Regions from separate parts of the Roseitalea sp. genome, predicted to be linked through region 2. Evidence: predicted binding sites of a transcription regulator. Region 2 holds the regulator's gene; each other region holds the start of a gene.
The links. Region 2 encodes PhoB, which activates phosphate uptake and scavenging genes when phosphate is short. Its sites were predicted from a motif close to TGTCATNNANCTGTCAT; they were not measured.
Positions count from the first base shown of each region.

Region 1: the regulator PhoB is predicted to act here: its motif matches at 1,633-1,649, upstream of phnF (phosphonate metabolism transcriptional regulator PhnF).
Region 3: the regulator PhoB is predicted to act here: its motif matches at 1,549-1,565, upstream of olsB (l-ornithine N(alpha)-acyltransferase).
Region 4: the regulator PhoB is predicted to act here: its motif matches at 2,478-2,494, upstream of AC5E6L_RS02900 (PhoX family protein).

Region 1 is NZ_CFIFWG010000016.1:15,224-19,416, reverse strand. It holds gene AC5E6L_RS02890 (aldehyde dehydrogenase family protein) at 1-824, shown strand, start outside; gene phnF (phosphonate metabolism transcriptional regulator PhnF) at 861-1,604, opposite strand; gene phnG (phosphonate C-P lyase system protein PhnG) at 1,716-2,180, shown strand; gene phnH (phosphonate C-P lyase system protein PhnH) at 2,180-2,800, shown strand; gene AC5E6L_RS02870 (carbon-phosphorus lyase complex subunit) at 2,803-3,903, shown strand; gene AC5E6L_RS02865 (alpha-D-ribose 1-methylphosphonate 5-phosphate C-P-lyase PhnJ) at 4,088-4,193, shown strand, end outside.
Region 2 is NZ_CFIFWG010000051.1:5,807-9,999, reverse strand. It holds gene pstA (phosphate ABC transporter permease PstA) at 1-163, shown strand, start outside; partial or broken gene pstB (phosphate ABC transporter ATP-binding protein PstB) at 253-1,002, shown strand; gene phoU (phosphate signaling complex protein PhoU) at 1,049-1,768, shown strand; gene phoB (phosphate regulon transcriptional regulator PhoB) at 1,807-2,499, shown strand; gene AC5E6L_RS06720 (GcrA family cell cycle regulator) at 2,666-3,214, opposite strand; gene AC5E6L_RS06715 (aspartate aminotransferase family protein) at 3,582-4,193, shown strand, end outside.
Region 3 is NZ_CFIFWG010000018.1:17,498-21,690, reverse strand. It holds gene AC5E6L_RS03115 (ATP-binding protein) at 1-1,501, shown strand, start outside; gene olsB (l-ornithine N(alpha)-acyltransferase) at 1,613-2,458, shown strand; gene mutS (DNA mismatch repair protein MutS) at 2,578-4,193, shown strand, end outside.
Region 4 is NZ_CFIFWG010000016.1:21,488-25,680, reverse strand. It holds gene dnaK (molecular chaperone DnaK) at 1-1,632, shown strand, start outside; gene msrB (peptide-methionine (R)-S-oxide reductase MsrB) at 1,804-2,322, opposite strand; gene AC5E6L_RS02900 (PhoX family protein) at 2,584-4,193, shown strand, end outside.

The sequences.
Region 1 (4,193 bases), on a different contig from region 2:
TCGGCCGGCTGGTCGCGATCGAGGCGGCCGGGAACCTGACGCCGGTCACGCTGGAACTGGGCGGCAAGAGCCCCTGCGTGATGATGCCCGACGCCGATCCCGCGCGCCATGCGCCGCTGGTCGCCTTCGGCAAGTTCTACAGCGGCGGGCAGACATGCGTGGCGCCGGACTACCTGCTCGTGCCGCGGGGCAGGGCGCGCGCGTTCGCCGATGCGGTCATCGCCCAGGCGCGCCGGTCCTATCCGCGTCCTTTCGCCGATCCCGGCTACACGTCGATCATTTCCCAAGGCCATCATGAACGGCTGACGGGGCTGCTCGAAGAGGCGCGCAAGGCCGGCGCCGCGATCCTGACGGCCGGGGCGCCCGACCGTGACGGCGATGCCCGCAAGGTGCCGCCGACGGTCGTGATCGGCGCCCCCGCGGACAGCGCGCTGATGACCGAGGAGATCTTCGGGCCGATCCTGCCGGTGATCGAGTATGAGACCGTCGACGATGCCGTGCGCTTCATCGCCGCGCGCGATCATCCCCTGGCGCTTTACGCCTTCGGCCGTGATGCCCGCGCCGCCGAAAGGCTGGTCGCGCGCACCATGTCCGGCGGCGCGGTGATCAACGGCACGATCGTCCATCTGGCGGTCGAGCACCTGCCGTTCGGCGGCGTCGGCAAGTCGGGCCAGGGCGCCTATCACGGCCGGCGCGGCTTCGAGGAGTTCACCCATCAGCGCTCGGTGCTCGTCCTGCCGCAATGGCCGATATTGCGCGACATGATCGCGCGTCCGGGCGGGCGGGGCATGCGCCGGCTCACCGACTGGATGATCGGCAGGTAGGCGCGCGCGCCTTCGGCGCCCTAAACCAGATGCGCTCTAAGGGACCGCCGTCACTTCCAGGCTCACCCGGTCGGCGGCAAAGCGCGTGACGGCATATTGGATCGGCCGGCCGGCCATGTCCGCATTGACCGCCTCGGCCACGAGCACGATGGCGCCCGCCGACAGGCGCAGATCGTCCAGGTCGGCCGCCGAGCCGTGCCGTGCCTCGATGCGCGTCAGCGTGCGCACATAATCGTCGACGCCGAACCGGGCGAGCGCCCGGGTCACCGACCCGGTCTCGGCGAGAACCGGGCCGATGCCGGAAAAGCGCGCCGCCTCGAACCAGATGGTGGCGCGCGAGACCGGCGCACCGTCGGCGCGGCCGAGGCTTTCAATGCGCACCGCCGGCGCTCCCGCCGTCATGCCCAGCGCGCGCGCGATCGCGCCCCCGGCCGGCTCGACGTCATGCGACAGCACGTCCATGCGCCGCGCGGCCGCCTGACCCGCAAGCCCCTCGGAAAAGCGCGTCCGCGCGCCGATCGGATAGGTCAGCCTCGGCCTGTGGCGAACGAAGGTGCCGCGCCCCTGGTGGCTGACCACCGCCCCTTCATGGGCCAGCGCCCGGATCGCCGCGCGCACCGTGTGCCGGTTGACACCGAAGCGGGCGGCCAGTTCCTTTTCCGGCGGCAGCTTGCCGTCGGTGTCGACGAGCGGGCCGGACAGGCCGACCCGGATCGCATCGGCGATCTGCCGCCATATCGCAACGCCGGATCGTCGCTCGATGGCACCTGGCTCGACCATCATGCTCGATGCCGCTTTTTCATTGGCCTGTCATAACCCTGTCACAGCTCCGGGCTAGCAAAGACTAACTTATCTAATTGTCTATAGCAATAGACGAATTTGGAGTGTCTCATGGAACCCCGGCACGACCATCGTCCGGACGCGGCGCGTCGGCGCCGGCTGTCCGTTCTCGCGCAGGGCGAGGGTGTTCTGCTGGCCGAGCGCTGGGCCGCGCTGGGCATCGATCCCGAATGCGCGCTGGTGCGCGGACCGGAGGTCGGGCTGATCGCGCTGCGCGGCCGCATGGGCGGGGGCGGCGCGCCGTTCAATTTCGGCGAGGCGACGGCGACGCGGGCGACCGTGCGGCTCGCCGACGGCACGATCGGCCATGCCGTTGCGCTGGGCCGCGACACGAAAAAGGTCAAGCTGGCCGCCGTGATCGACGCGCTGGCCCAGGACGAGGCGATGGCGGCCCGCATCGACGAGCAGGTCATCGCGCCGCTGGAACGGGCGATCGCCGCGCGCGACGGCCGCCGCGCCGAGGAGACCGCGGCCACGCGCGTCGACTTCTTCACGATGGTGCGGGGTGACGATTGATGCCGACCGGTATGATGGCGGGGGCCGAGTTCGCGGGCGCGTTCGCCTCGCCCGTTTTCGACGCGCAGGCGGTCTTTCGCGCGCTTATGGAGGCGATGGCGCGGCCCGGCACGGTCCAGCCCGTCGCCGCGTCGGCCCGGGCGCCCGAACCGCTCGCGCCCGCCGCCGCCGCGCTCGCCCTGACGCTGTGCGATGCCGATACGCCCGTCTGGCTCGACGCGCCGCTGTCGGCCGAGGCCGCGGTGGGGCGATGGCTGGCCTTCCACACCGGCGCGCCGGTGACCGCCGATGCGGGCGGGGCGGCCTTCGCGCTGATCGCCGATGCCGGCGCGCTCGCTTCCCTCGACCGCTTCGCCCATGGCACGCAGGACTATCCCGACCGGTCGGCGACCCTGATCGTCCAGGCCGGCAGCCTGACCGCCGGCCCGGCGCTGACGTTGAAGGGCCCCGGGATCGAGGACAGCGCCACCATCGCGCCCACCGGCCTGCCTCAGCGTTTCGCGGACCTGTGGGCGACCAACAACGCGCTGTTTCCGCGCGGCATCGATCTGGTGCTCGCCGGCCCGGGCGCGGTCGCCGCGCTGCCGCGCACGACGCGCATCGTCGCGAAGGGAGACTGAACATGTATGTCGCGGTCAAGGGTGGCGAGAAGGCCATCGGCAACGCCCACCGCCTTATGGCCGACCGGCGCCGCGGCGACCGGTCGGTGCCCGCGCTGACGCTGGAGCAGATCGCGGGGCAACTGGCGCTGGCCGTCGACCGGGTGATGGGCGAGGGCGCCCTGTTCGACCGCGATCTGGCCGCGCTCGCCGTCAAGCAGGCGCGCGGCGACCTGATCGAGGCCATCTTCCTGGTGCGCGCCTATCGCACCACGCTGCCCCGCTTCGGCTATTCGGAGGCCATCGATACCGGCGCCATGCGCATCGAGCGGCGCATATCGGCCACCTACAAGGACCTGCCCGGCGGCCAGATGCTGGGGCCGACCTTCGACTACACCCATCGGCTGCTCGACCCGGACCTGGCCGGCGACGCGCCGGTCCCCGCCGCGCCCGCGCGCGCGGGCGGAGCGGCCCGCGCCATGCGCGTCTCCGACATCCTGGCGCGGGACGGGTTGATCGAGGGCGATGGCGACGCCACGGGCGAGGCGCCCGGCGACATCACCCGCACCCCGCTCGAATTCCCGATGGAGCGCGACACGCGGCTTCAGGTCCTGTCGCGCGGCGACGAGGGCTTCCTGCTCGCACTGGCCTATTCGACCCAGCGGGGCTTCGGCCGCAGCCATCCGTTCGCCGGCGAGATCCGCATCGGCGAGGTGGAGGTCGACTTCACGGTTCCCGAACTGGGCTTTGCGGTCACGATCGGCCGCATCCAGGTCACCGAATGCCAGATGGTCAACCAGTTCAAGGGCTCGGCCAAGGCGCCGCCCCAGTTCACGCGCGGCTACGGGCTCGTCTTCGGCCAGTGCGAGCGCAAGGCGATGGCCATGGCCCTCACCGACCGGGCGCTGCGGGCGCGCGAGTTGGGCGAGGATGTTCTCGCGCCCGCGCAGGACGAGGAGTTCGTGATCTCCCATTGCGACAATGTGCAGGCGTCCGGTTTCGTCGAGCATCTCAAGCTGCCGCATTACGTCGACTTCCAGGCCGAACTGGAACTGGTGCGCACGATGCGCGCCGAGCACGATGCCGGACGTGGCGGCGCGGACATCAAGGAGGCCGCCGAATGACACGCGACATCCAACATCCCCCTTTGCCCCTGCGGGACATCTCCCCCACAAGGGGGGAGAGTGGGCGCATTCGGCCGAATCCGGCTCCATCTCTTTCCCCTTGTGGGGGAGGCGCCGGCGAAGCCGACAGAGAAGCCGACAGAGGGGGGTATGGGCAGGGAAAACCGTCAAAAGGCTTCACGCCATGACCGATCTCGCCGCCTACAATTTCGCCTATCTGGACGAGCAGACCAAGCGGATGATCCGCCGCGCGATCCTCAAGGCGATCGCCATTCCCGGCTATCAGGTGC
Region 2 (4,193 bases):
CCCGGCGACGGCCCTGCCCGTCCAGATCTACATGTGGTCCGGCCAGGCCGAGCGCGCCTTCGTCGAGCGCACCTCCGGCGCGATCCTCATCCTGCTTGCGTTCCTGGCGGTCATGAACATCACGGCGATCATCCTGCGCCGCCGTTTCGAGCGCCGGTGGTAACGAACATGAGGACGACCGATATGAAAGTCGATATCGAACAGGGTTTTGCGGACCAGGCGGCCCTGACCGGCCCCAACGAGTTCCCGGTCAAGATGAACGGCAGGGGCGTCGACGTCTTCTACGGCGAAAAGCAGGCCATCATCGATGTCAGCCTCGAAATCCGCGAGCGCCAGGTGACCGCGCTGATCGGGCCCTCCGGTTGCGGCAAGTCGACCTATCTGCGCTGCCTGAACCGAATGAACGACACGATCGAGGGTTGCCGGGTGACCGGCCGGATCACGCTCGACAATGACGACATCTACGATCCGGGCGTCGATGTGGTCGAGCTGCGCGCGCGCGTGGGCATGGTCTTCCAGAAGCCGAACCCGTTCCCCAAGTCGATCTACGAGAACGTCGCCTACGGTCCGCGCATTCACGGGCTGGCCAAGAACAAGGCCGAGCTCGACACCGTGGTCGAACAGAGCCTGCGCGGCGCGGGCCTTTGGGAAGAGGTCAAGGACAGGCTCCAGGAGCCGGGCACCGGCCTGTCGGGCGGCCAGCAGCAGCGCCTGTGCATCGCCCGCGCGATCGCCGTGTCGCCCGAGGTGATCCTGATGGACGAGCCCTGCTCGGCGCTCGATCCGATCGCGACGGCCATCGTCGAGGAACTGATCGACGAGCTGCGCCAGAACTACACGATCGCGATCGTCACCCATTCCATGCAGCAGGCCGCCCGCGTCTCGCAGCGCACGGCCATGTTCCATCTGGGCGAACTGGTCGAGGTCGACGACACCGAGACCATGTTCACCAACCCGTCCGAAAAGCGCACGCAGGACTACATCACCGGGCGTTTTGGATGACATGGACGAACGATCGGCGGGCAACCAGGCGCGTGGAGCAGGATCGATGTCGCAGCATACCGTGACCGCGTTCGAGGAAGACATGAGCTTCCTGGCGCACAAGATCGCCGAGATGGGCGGCCATGCCGAGCGTATGCTCGAACAGTCGGTGCGCGCGCTGGTCGAAAACGACCTGCATCTGGCCCGGCGCGTGGTCACCGACGACCTCGTGCTCGACGAGGGCCTGCGCATGATCGACGACAAGTCGGTCCTGGTGATCGCCCAGCGCCAGCCGGTCGCCAGCGATCTGCGCGAGGTGTTCGCCGCCATCCGCATCTCCACCGACCTCGAACGCATCGGCGATCTGGCCAAGAACATCGCCAAGCGGGTCGATGCGATCAATGAGGGCGCCCATGGCGTGCGGCTCGCGCGGGGCATCGACCATCTGTGCGAGCTGGCGCTGGCGCAGCTCAAGGAGGTGCTCGACGCCTACGGCACGCGCTCGACGGACAAGCTGGCGATGATCCGCGACCGCGACGACGAAATCGATGCGATGTACACATCGCTGTTCCGCGAACTCCTGACCTACATGATGGAGGATCCGCGCAACATCACAACCTGTACGCACCTTCTGTTCTGCGCCAAGAACATCGAGCGCATCGGCGACCACGCCACGAATATCGCCGAGGCGGTCTACTACATGGTCGAGGGCGAGAAGATGCCGCCCTACCGGCCCAAGGAAGACAAGAGCCACCGCGTCAGCGTCGAGGCGAACGAGGATCGGTGACCGGGGCTGCCGGGCCGGACGGACGGAAGGCGAAAGCCATGGGTGCGACACCAAGGATCATGGTGGCCGAGGACGAGGAAGCGCTGAGCGTCCTCCTGCGCTACAATCTGGAATCCGAAGGATACAAGGTCGAAACGGTCCTGCGCGGCGACGATGCCGAGATCGCCCTTCAGGAAACGCCGCCGGATCTGTTGATCCTCGACTGGATGCTGCCCGGGCTGAGCGGGATCGAACTGTGCCGCCGGTTGCGCGCGCGCACCGAGACGCAGCGCCTGCCGATCATCATGCTGACCGCCCGCGGCGAGGAGAGCGAGCGCATTCGCGGCCTTTCGACGGGGGCCGACGACTATGTCGTCAAGCCCTTCTCGACGCCTGAACTGCTGGCCCGCGTCAAGGCGATGCTGCGGCGCGCGCGCCCCGAGATCGTCGCCTCCCTGCTCAAGGTCGGGGATATCGAACTGGACCGCGAAACCCATCGCGTCTATCGCAACGGGCGCGAGATCAAGCTCGGCCCGACAGAATTCCGGCTGCTCGAATTCTTTCTTCAGGCGCCGGGCCGCGTCTTCTCGCGCGGACAGTTGCTCGACGGCGTTTGGGGCGAAAACATCTATGTCGACGACCGGACCGTGGACGTCCATATCGGTCGCCTGCGCAAGTCGATCAATTATGGCCGGCTGCGCGACCCCATACGCACGGTTCGAGGCGCCGGCTACGCGCTGGAGGGAGCTTGAGCCGGGAACGCCTGTGGGGGCTCAGCGAAAGCGTGTTCGGTTTCGCGCTTCGAAAACGCGACAAGTCAAAGAGATAGAAGTTCTGTCCCCATGAACAAAAGGCCGCGACGAGGATGCCGCGGCCAGGCTGTTACGCACTGTTCTTGGGGAGGAAACCTCGGCAGCGTCAGCGCTGCCTCTTGCGGTCGTTCTGCTGGAAGGCAAGCTTGCCGTGATATCTGCAATAGGGCGACTTCTCCTCGGTCGAATGGCCGCAGAAATGGAACTCGTCCGTCAGCGGATCGCCATAGGGCCATTTGCAGGTCCGCTCGTTCAACTCCGTCAGCGGCAAGCGCTTGGCGATCGGCACGACGACATCTTCGACCGGACGCAAATCCGGCACGACGAGCGCCTGCGCGTCCGGGCTCTGCTTGAGGGCGGTCGCCGCCATGCCGCCCGAGGCGACCGGGGCGGGGCGCGCCGTCGCCGCCCCATAGGCGCTGACGCGCGAAGCGCCGCCATGGGCGATGCCGCCGCGGCGCGCGGGCGCGCTCCGCTTGACCTTGGGCGCGCCGCCTTTGGTGCTCTTGGCCCGTCCCGAAAGCTTCAGCCGATGCACCTTGCCGATCACCGCGTTGCGGCTCACGCCGCCCAGCTTGGCGGCAATCTGGCTCGCGCTCAGACCGTCCGCCCAAAATTTCTTAAGCAAGTCAACGCGTTCGTCAGTCCAGCTCACGATGGTCTCCGTTTCCATGCGCAGAATCCGAACCTTTTGCTCGGTCTCAATGGTAAGGACCGGCTCATTTACGCGCGACCAGGGAACGATGTTCTGCGGGGGCGTCTAGCTCCGCTGGATGGAAGCTACAATACCGGCCGAGGGCTCTTCAAGAGTCGCGCCGTGGCGCTGAATCGATTTTTGTCTTTATCCCCAATTTGGCCCCAAGCACGACAATCCTTCCCGTGGAAGCGGCTCGCGACGGCTGATTACCGCGCAATTGACGAATGGCGCCGCCGCCACTATGGAGAAAGGGCCGCTCACCCTGGGCGGCGTTTTCGTTTGGCGCAACGCCGATGCGCCGGCGCGGGACTAAAGGGAACGGGCCATGACGATGCGGACGCCCCTGTTCGACACCTACAAGCGCGCCGCCCTTGCCGTCGACCGCGGCGAAGGCGCCTGGCTCTACGACACCGCCGGCCAGGCCTATCTCGATTTCGGCAGCGGCATCGCCGTCAACGCGCTCGGCCACGCCCATCCGCATCTGGTCGCGGCGCTGACCGCGCAGGCCGGCAAGCTGTGGCACACATCGAACCTCTATGAGATTCCGGGCCAGACGCGTCTGGCCGAAAGGCTGTGCGCGGCAACCTTCGCCGACCGGGTCTTCTTCACCAATTCGGGGGCCGAGGCGATCGAGTGCGCGATCAAGACCGCGCGCCGCCACTTCCATGCCGGCGGGCAGCCCGAGCGCGTCGGCATCGTCACCTTCGAGGGCGCCTTCCATGGCCGGACGATCGCCACGATCGCCGCCGGCGGGCAGGCCAAATATCTGGAAGGGTTCGGCCCCAAGGCGCCCGGTTTCGACCAGGTACCGCTCGGCGACATGGATGCTCTCAAGGCGGCCGTCACCGACGAGACGGCCGCCATCCTGATCGAGCCCGTCCAGGGCGAGGGCGGCCTCAGGCCGGTGCCAGGGCAGACCCTGCGCGATCTGCGCGCG
Region 3 (4,193 bases), on a different contig from region 2:
CAGGACCCCGCTCAACGGCATTGTCGGCATGGGCAAGCTCCTGGCCGACACGCCCTTGACGGCGGAGCAGCGCAACTATGTCGAGGCGATCACCGCCTCGTCGGAAGCGTTGATGCTGTTGGTCGACGATCTTCTGGAATTCGGCCGCAGCGGTGCCGACACCAGCGCTCCGGCCTACGCGCCGACGGATCCGCGCGCGCTGACCAGCGGCGTGATCGAGCTGCTCGCCGGCCGCGCCCACGAAAAGGGTCTCGATCTGAGCTACCGGATCGCGCCGGGCGTTCCGCAGACCTTGCGCGCCGACGCCAAGGGCCTGCGGCAGGTGCTGTTCAACATCGTCTCCAACGCGATCAAGTTCACCGCCCAGGGCGGCATCCGGATCGAGGTCGGCCACGCGCCGTCGGCCGACGGCGGCCGCGCGCACGACCTGACGGTCACGGTGACCGACACCGGTCCGGGCATTCCGGCGGACAAGCGGGCGATGATCTTCGAGCCGTTCGAGCAGGTCGACATGAGCCTGGCGCGCCGGCACGAGGGCGCGGGCCTGGGCCTTGCCATCGTCAAGCGGCTGCTCGACCGGCTGGACGGTGCGATCGCCTGCACAGCCGGTCCCGATGGCGGCACCCGCTTCGACATCCGCCTGCCCGCCGGCATCGATCCCGCGCTCGGCACCGACCCCGAGCCCCATGCGCTGACCGGCCATAATTTCTGCCTTTACGTGAAGCCCGGATCGGAGGCGGGCATGCTGGCCGCGCAGATCGAAGCGCATGGCGGAACGCAGGCCGCAGCGAGCGATGGGGCGGCGGCCGTGGCGCAGGCGAGGGACGCGCCGGACACGACCGTTCTCGTCGACAGCCGGCTTGAACGGGATCTCGCAGGCGCGCTCGGGCTGGCCGATCGGATCGCCGGCGCCGGCGGCCGCGCCGTCATCCTGATCGAGCCGCAGGAGCGCGGCACGCTGGGCGCGCAGTTCAAGGCGGCCGGCCACGCCTTCCTCACCCGCCCGGTGCGCGGGACGAGCCTGTTGCGCGTCCTCAAGCGCGCCGTCGACGGCGAGGTGGCCGACGGGCGCGCGGCGCCCGGGCCGCGCACGCCGCCGGGCGCGCGGCCCGCCGGCCATGTGCTGCTGGCCGAGGACAATCCGGTCAATGCGCTGCTCGCCGCCAAGATCATCGAGCGCGCGGGCCACCGGGTGAGCGTCGTCGAGGACGGACGGGCCGCTTTCGAGAAGATGACCGCGCCCGACGCGCGCTACGACCTGGTGCTGATGGACGTGCATATGCCCGTGCTCGACGGCGCCGAGGCGATCCGCCTTTTCCGCACCCATGAGGACGCCCATGGCGGCGACGCGCGGCTGCCGATCGTCGCGCTGACCGCCGACGAGGACACCGAACTGTCGCGGGCGATGATCGCCGTCGGCGCGCAGGCCGTGGTCCACAAACCGCTGACCGTCGAGCATCTGGACCGGTTCCTGGGAAGCGGGGGCGAGGCGGCGGCCTGAGGGGACATCGGGCCACGCCGCGACCGGTCGCGTGCGCGCCGGTTTTCTGTCATATGTGCGTCACAGCGCGGCCATAATCGCGCATCGAGCGAGCGATTCGAGGCATTTGCGATGACCTTGGCAGGTTTTGGCGGAGATCGGGCCGTCCGGCGCGACGCACCGGCGCCCGAGGGCCTTCTGGGCGAGATCGGGCCGCTGCAAACCCGCCTTGTGCGCAGCGAGGAGGAAATCCACGCCGCGCAGCGCCTGCGCTACCGCGTCTTCACCGAGGAATTCGGCGCGCGGATCGGCGCCGGCGGCCTCGATGAGGATGCGCACGATGCGATCTGCGACCATCTGGTCGTTCTGGACACCCGCATCGACGATGGCGAGGCCGGCCGGATCGTCGGCACCTACCGCCTGCTTCCGCAGCGCCGGCTGGGCGCACAGAACCGCTTTTATTCGGATACGGGCTACCGGATCGACGCGCTGGTCGCGCGCCATCCGGGCCGGACGTTCCTTGAGCTTGGCCGGTCGTGCGTGCTGCCCGACTATCGTTCCAAGCGCACCATCGAACTGCTCTGGCAGGGCATCTGGTCGTATTGCCGGCGGAACGGCATCGACGTGATGTTCGGGTGCGCCTCGTTCGCCGGCAACGCGCCGGCAGCCCATGCCGAGGCGCTCGCCTTCCTGCACCATCATGGGCGCGCGCGGGGCGCCTGGTCGGTTGCAGCGCGTGCCGAGGTGCGGGTCGCCATGGACATGATGCCGGCCGAGGCGATCGACCTGAAGGCGGCGATGGCCGCCCTGCCGCCGCTGATCAAGGGCTATCTGCGCCTGGGCGCCCGGTTCGGGGACGGGGCGGTGATCGACGATGCGTTCGGCTCGGTCGACGTTCTGGTCGTGCTGCCCGTCGAGCGGATCAGCCCCCGCTACCTGACCCATTACGGGGCGGATGCGGGCCGTTTCGCGGCCTGACCGGCCGCCGGCACGGCATGCGGTCCCGGCGGACTTGTCGGGGAAAAGCCGTTCCATTCCCTGTCGACGATGCCGGTAAACGCGCATAAGCAAGGCGCGGCGGCAATGGCGAAGGACCGATGACCGAACGAACGGCTGACAGGCAAGGCATGGCGGAGGAGCAAGCGGGCGCGCCGGAGGCGACCGGTGGCGCGGTCACGCCCATGATGGCGCAATATATGGAGATCAAGGCGCTCAATGGGGGCTATCTGCTCTTTTACCGCATGGGCGACTTCTACGAGCTGTTCTTCGAGGACGCCGAGACCGCCGCGCGCGCGCTCGGCATCACGCTGACCAGACGCGGCCGGCATCAGGGCAGGGACATTCCGATGTGCGGCGTGCCGGTCCACGCCGCCGACGACTATCTGCAAAAACTGATCGCGCTCGGCCATCGCGTCGCCGTGTGCGAGCAGCTCGAAGACCCCGCCCAAGCCAAAAAGCGCGGCTCGAAGGCCGTGGTGCGGCGCGACGTGACAAGGCTCGTCACGCCCGCCACGATCACCGAGGACAAGCTGCTGGAGCCGGGCGAGAACGCCTATCTGCTCGCGCTCGCCCGCATCCGCGCCTCCGGGCAGATGGCCTATGCCTTCATCGATATCTCGACGGGCGAGTTCCGGCTCGGCGAGACGGCGCCCACGCGCCTCATGCCGGACCTTATGCGCATCGGCCCGCGCGAGATCATCGTGCCCGAGCCGCTGTTTCACGATCCGGACCTGCGCCCGGTGTTCGATCAGTTCGGCCGCGCGGTCAGCCCGCATCCGAGCCCCCTGTTCGACAGCGCCACCGCGCCGGAGAGGCTGACCCGCTATTTCGGCGTTTCCACGCTCGACGGTTTCGGCACATATTCCCGCGCCGAACTGGCCGCGGCGGCCGGGGCGCTTTCCTATGTGGAGAAGACGCAGGTCTCCGAACGGCCCTCGCTTCAGCGCCCGCAGCGCGAATCGTCAGCCGATACGCTCTTCATCGATCCGGCGACGCGCGCCAATCTCGAACTGGAGCGCACCCTGTCCGGCCAGCGCGAGGGCAGCCTGCTCAGGGCCATCGACCGCACCGTGACCGGGCCGGGCGCGCGGCTGCTCGCCGCCCGGCTGCGCGCGCCGCTGACCGACCCCGCCGCGATCGGGGCGCGGCTGGACTCGGTCGCCCTGTTCGTCGCCGAAGACCGCCTTGCCGACCGGTTGCGCCAGGAACTGCGGGCGCTGCCCGACATGGCCCGCGCCCTGTCGCGCCTGTCGCTCAACCGGGGCGGGCCGCGCGACCTGCTGGCCCTGCGCGAGGGCATGGGCGTCACCATGCGCGTGCGGGACCGTGTCGCGGCCCTGGACCTGCCCGTCGAACTGACCGGTGCACGAAGCGCGCTTGCCGGCCTTCCCGCCGACGCGGGCGCAGCGCTCGACGCCGCGCTGGCCGACGAGGCGCCGCTGATGGCGCGCGACGGCGGCTTCATATGCGCCGGCCATCACCGCGAACTGGACGAAATGCGGGCGCTGCGCGACGAATCGCGGCGCGTCATCGCCTCGCTCCAGGCCGACTATGCCGCCCGGACCGGCGTCAAGTCGCTGAAGATCAAGCACAACAATGTGCTGGGCTATTTCATCGAGGTGACCGCGCCCAATGCCGGGGCGCTGACCGGCACCGACGAAGCCAGGGCATGCTTCATCCATCGCCAGACCATGGCGAACGCCATGCGCTTCAC
Region 4 (4,193 bases), on a different contig from region 2:
GATGCCTGGGTCGAGGCGGGCGGCGACAAGCGCTCCCCGGCCGAGATCTCGGCCATGGTCCTTCAGAAGATGAAGGAAACCGCCGAGGCCTATCTCGGCGAGAAGGTCGAAAAGGCCGTCATCACCGTGCCGGCCTATTTCAACGACGCGCAGCGCCAGGCCACAAAGGACGCCGGCAAGATCTCCGGCCTTGAGGTGCTTCGCATCATCAACGAGCCGACCGCGGCCGCGCTCGCCTACGGCCTTGAGAAGAAGGAAGGCAAGACGATCGCCGTCTACGATCTGGGCGGCGGCACGTTCGACGTCTCGATCCTGGAGATCGGCGACGGCGTGTTCGAGGTCAAGTCGACCAATGGGGACACGTTCCTGGGCGGCGAGGATTTCGACATGCGCCTGGTCGATTATCTCGCCGATGAGTTCAGGAAGGACCAGGGCATCGATCTGAAGGGCGACAAGCTGGCCTTGCAACGCCTCAAGGAGGCGGCCGAAAAGGCCAAGATCGAATTGTCCTCCTCGGCGCAGACCGAGATCAACCTGCCCTTCATCACCGCGGACAGCACCGGTCCCAAACACCTGACGATGAAGCTGACCCGCGCCAAGTTCGAAAGCCTGGTCGACCATCTGGTCAAGCGCACCGTCAAGCCGATGGAAGCCGCGCTCAAGGATGCCGGCATCAAGGCCGGCGAGGTGGACGAGGTGGTCCTGGTCGGCGGCATGACGCGCATGCCCAAGGTGCAGGACACGGTGAAGACCTTCTTCGGCAAGGAGCCGCACAAGGGCGTCAACCCCGACGAGGTGGTCGCCATGGGCGCCGCCATCCAGGCCGGCGTGCTTCAGGGCGACGTCAAGGACGTGCTGCTTCTCGACGTCACCCCGCTGTCGCTGGGCATCGAGACGCTGGGCGGCGTCTTCACCCGCCTGATCGACCGCAACACGACCATCCCGACCAAGAAGGGGCAGGTCTTCTCGACCGCCGAGGACAACCAGTCGGCCGTCACCATCCGCGTCGCCCAGGGCGAGCGCGAAATGGCCTCCGACAACAAGCTGCTCGGTCAGTTCGATCTGGTCGGCATTCCGCCCGCCCCGCGCGGCATCCCGCAGATCGAGGTGACCTTCGACATCGACGCCAACGGCATCGTCAACGTCAAGGCGCAGGACAAGGGCACCGGCAAGGAGCATGAGATCCGCATCCAGGCTTCGGGCGGCCTGTCGGACGACGAGATCGAGGCCATGGTCAAGGATGCCGAGGCGAACGCGGAGGCCGACAAGGCCCGCCGCGAGGCGGTCGAGGCCAGGAACCAGGCCGAATCGCTGATCGATTCGACCGAAAAGTCGCTCTCCGAGCACGGCGACAAGATCGGCGAGGAAGACAGGACCGCCATCGAGGCGGCCATCGCAGCGCTCAGGGAAGAAGCCGCCGCCGAAACGCCGAACGCCGAGGCGATCACCGCCAAGACGCAGGCGCTCGCCGAAGCCTCCATGAAGCTCGGCCAGGCAATCTACGAGGCGACCCAGGCCGACGAGCAGGCCACCGCCGAGGCGGACGCCCAGGCCGATGCCGCCCGCGACGATGTCGTCGACGCCGACTTCGAGGAGATCGACGACGACGAGGACCGCAAGAAGGCGTCGTAAGCGGCCGACCGGATCAGGCGCGAAAAGGGCCGAACCGGGCGTCAGGTTCGGCCCTTTTTTCTTTTGCGATTGTGCCGGCTCGCACTCCACCTTCAATGGGCGCGCGCCACGGCCGACCCCCGGCCTTCGCGCCCCTTCAAGGGGCTGGCTTGCCCGTGAACCGGCCCGGAGCTACCCGTAGACCGGCTCGGAGCCGTCGGTCGGCCTGAACTTCAGCGCCACGCCGTTGATGCAGTGGCGCAGGCCCGTCGGCTGCGGGCCGTCATTGAACACGTGGCCCAGATGGCCGCCGCAGCGCGCGCAATGCTCCTCGGTGCGCGGGATCCAGAGCCTGTAGTCGGCCTTGTAGGCGACCTTGCCCTCGATCTCCTGCCAGAAGCTCGGCCAGCCGGTGCCGCTGTCATATTTGGTCTCGGACAGGAACAGCTCCTGGTCGCACCCGACGCAATGGAAGACGCCGGCGCGCTTTTCCTCGTTGAGCGGGCTCGTGAACGGACGCTCTGTCGCCTCCTCGCGCAGGACGGCGAACTGCATCGGCGTCAGTTGAGCGCGCCACTCCGCCTCGGTCCTGACGATTTCGAAGGTCGTCCCGGTGCTCGCGGCGGCAGGCGTCGCGCCCCGGTGGCGGGCGAGCGAAGCTGCGGCAGCGCCGCCGATGCCAAGGCCCAGCAGCGATCGTTTCGTCAGCATGCGATGCCTCCTCTGGTCGCACCTATCATAGCGCCGCGCCGCGCCGCTTTCATCTCACTTGGGTCAACGATTTCGTGAGCGGCCGGCACGCGGCGTGCACGCAGACAATGTGCCTTGTGACTTTCGACCCCATCCAGTTTGGAATTCTTCCAGCCTGTCATGTGCCTGTTACGCAATGACACCAAGGTCCGCCTCGAAGCCGTCCATGACGCCGTTCCGGCACAACGGGCGCTTCCAATCCACCAAAACCCGGAGGTAACCATGGACCGCGACGACATGATCAATGATCCCTCGTACGGCAACCGCGCCGAAGCGTTCGAGGCGTTCGATGACATCCCGACCAATCCGCATCTCGGCAACACCATCGGCGACGTCATCGCCCGTCGCTACGGCCGCCGCGACATGCTCAAGGGCGCCCTTGGCGTCACCGCGACGACGGCCCTGTTCGGCGCGACGGCCTTGACGGCGCCGGGCAGCGCCCGCGCCGCCGACAGCCGCTACAATTTCGAGGAGATCCGGTGGGGCGTGGACGAAACGCACCATGTGGCCGAGGGTTACGACGCCGACATCCTGCTGCGCTGGGGCGATCCGCTGTTTGCCGATGCGCCCGCGTTCGACCCGATGAACCAGAGCGCCCAGGCGCAGAAGAAGCAGTTCGGCTACAACAACGACTATGTGGGCTACGTGCCGCTCGAAGAAGGCCGCGGCCTTTTGTGCGTGAACCACGAATACACCAACGAGGAGGTCATGTTTCCGGGTCTCGGCCGCCAGGACCGCGCCGACTTCGTCGGCATGACCGCCGAACTGGTCGACATCGAGATGGCGGCCCATGGCGGCACCATCGTGGAGATCGTCAGGGGCGAGGACGGAAAGTGGTCCTATATCCGCGACAGCCGATACAACCGCCGCCTGACCGCCAGCGACACGCCGATGGAAATCCGCGGACCGGCCGCCGGCCATGACCGGATGAAGACCTCCGCCGACCCGACCGGCACGCGCGTGATCGGCACCATCAACAATTGCGCCGGTGGCCTGACGCCCTGGGGCACCTATCTGCTCGCCGAGGAGAACTTCCACGGCTACTTCTGGTCGGACACGCTCGATGCCGACGGCCGGCCGGACGTTTCCGCCCAGGCCCAGGCCGATTCGATGAAGCGCTACGGCGTTCCCGGCCGGTGGTATGCTTGGGGCAGGTTCCAGGACCGCTTCAACATCGACAAGGAGCCCAACGAGTCCAACAGGCACGGCTGGATCGTCGAAGTCGATCCGACCGACCCGAGCGCCGTTCCGGTCAAGCACACCGGCGTCGGCCGCTTTCGCCACGAAGGCGCCGAAACCGTCGTGACCGCCGACAACCGCGTGGTGCTCTATTCGGGCGACGACAACCGGTTCGACTATATCTACAAATACGTCTCGGCCGGCACGGTCTCCGATGATCGCGAGGCGAATCTGCGTCTTCTGGACGAGGGCACGCTCTATGTGGCCAGGTTCGACGATGATGGCACCATGGCGTGGATGCCCCTGGTCCACGGCGAGGGCCCGCTGACCGCCCAGAACGGCTTTGAGAGCCAGGCCGACGTGGTGATCGATGCGCGCCTTGCCGCCGATCTTCTGGGCGCCACGCCGATGGACCGTCCCGAGGACGTCGAGCCGCGCGGCGACGGTGTCGTGTTCGCCATGCTGACCAACAACACCCGCCGCACCGCCGAGCAGGTGGACGCGGTCAATCCGCGTGCCGAGAACGCCTTCGGTCATATCCTCCAGATCAACGAGGCCGGCGGCGACCATGCCGCGACCTCTGGCACCTGGGACATCGTGGTCCGCTGCGGCGACCCCGCCGTGGCCGAGGTCGGCGCCATGTGGAACCCCGA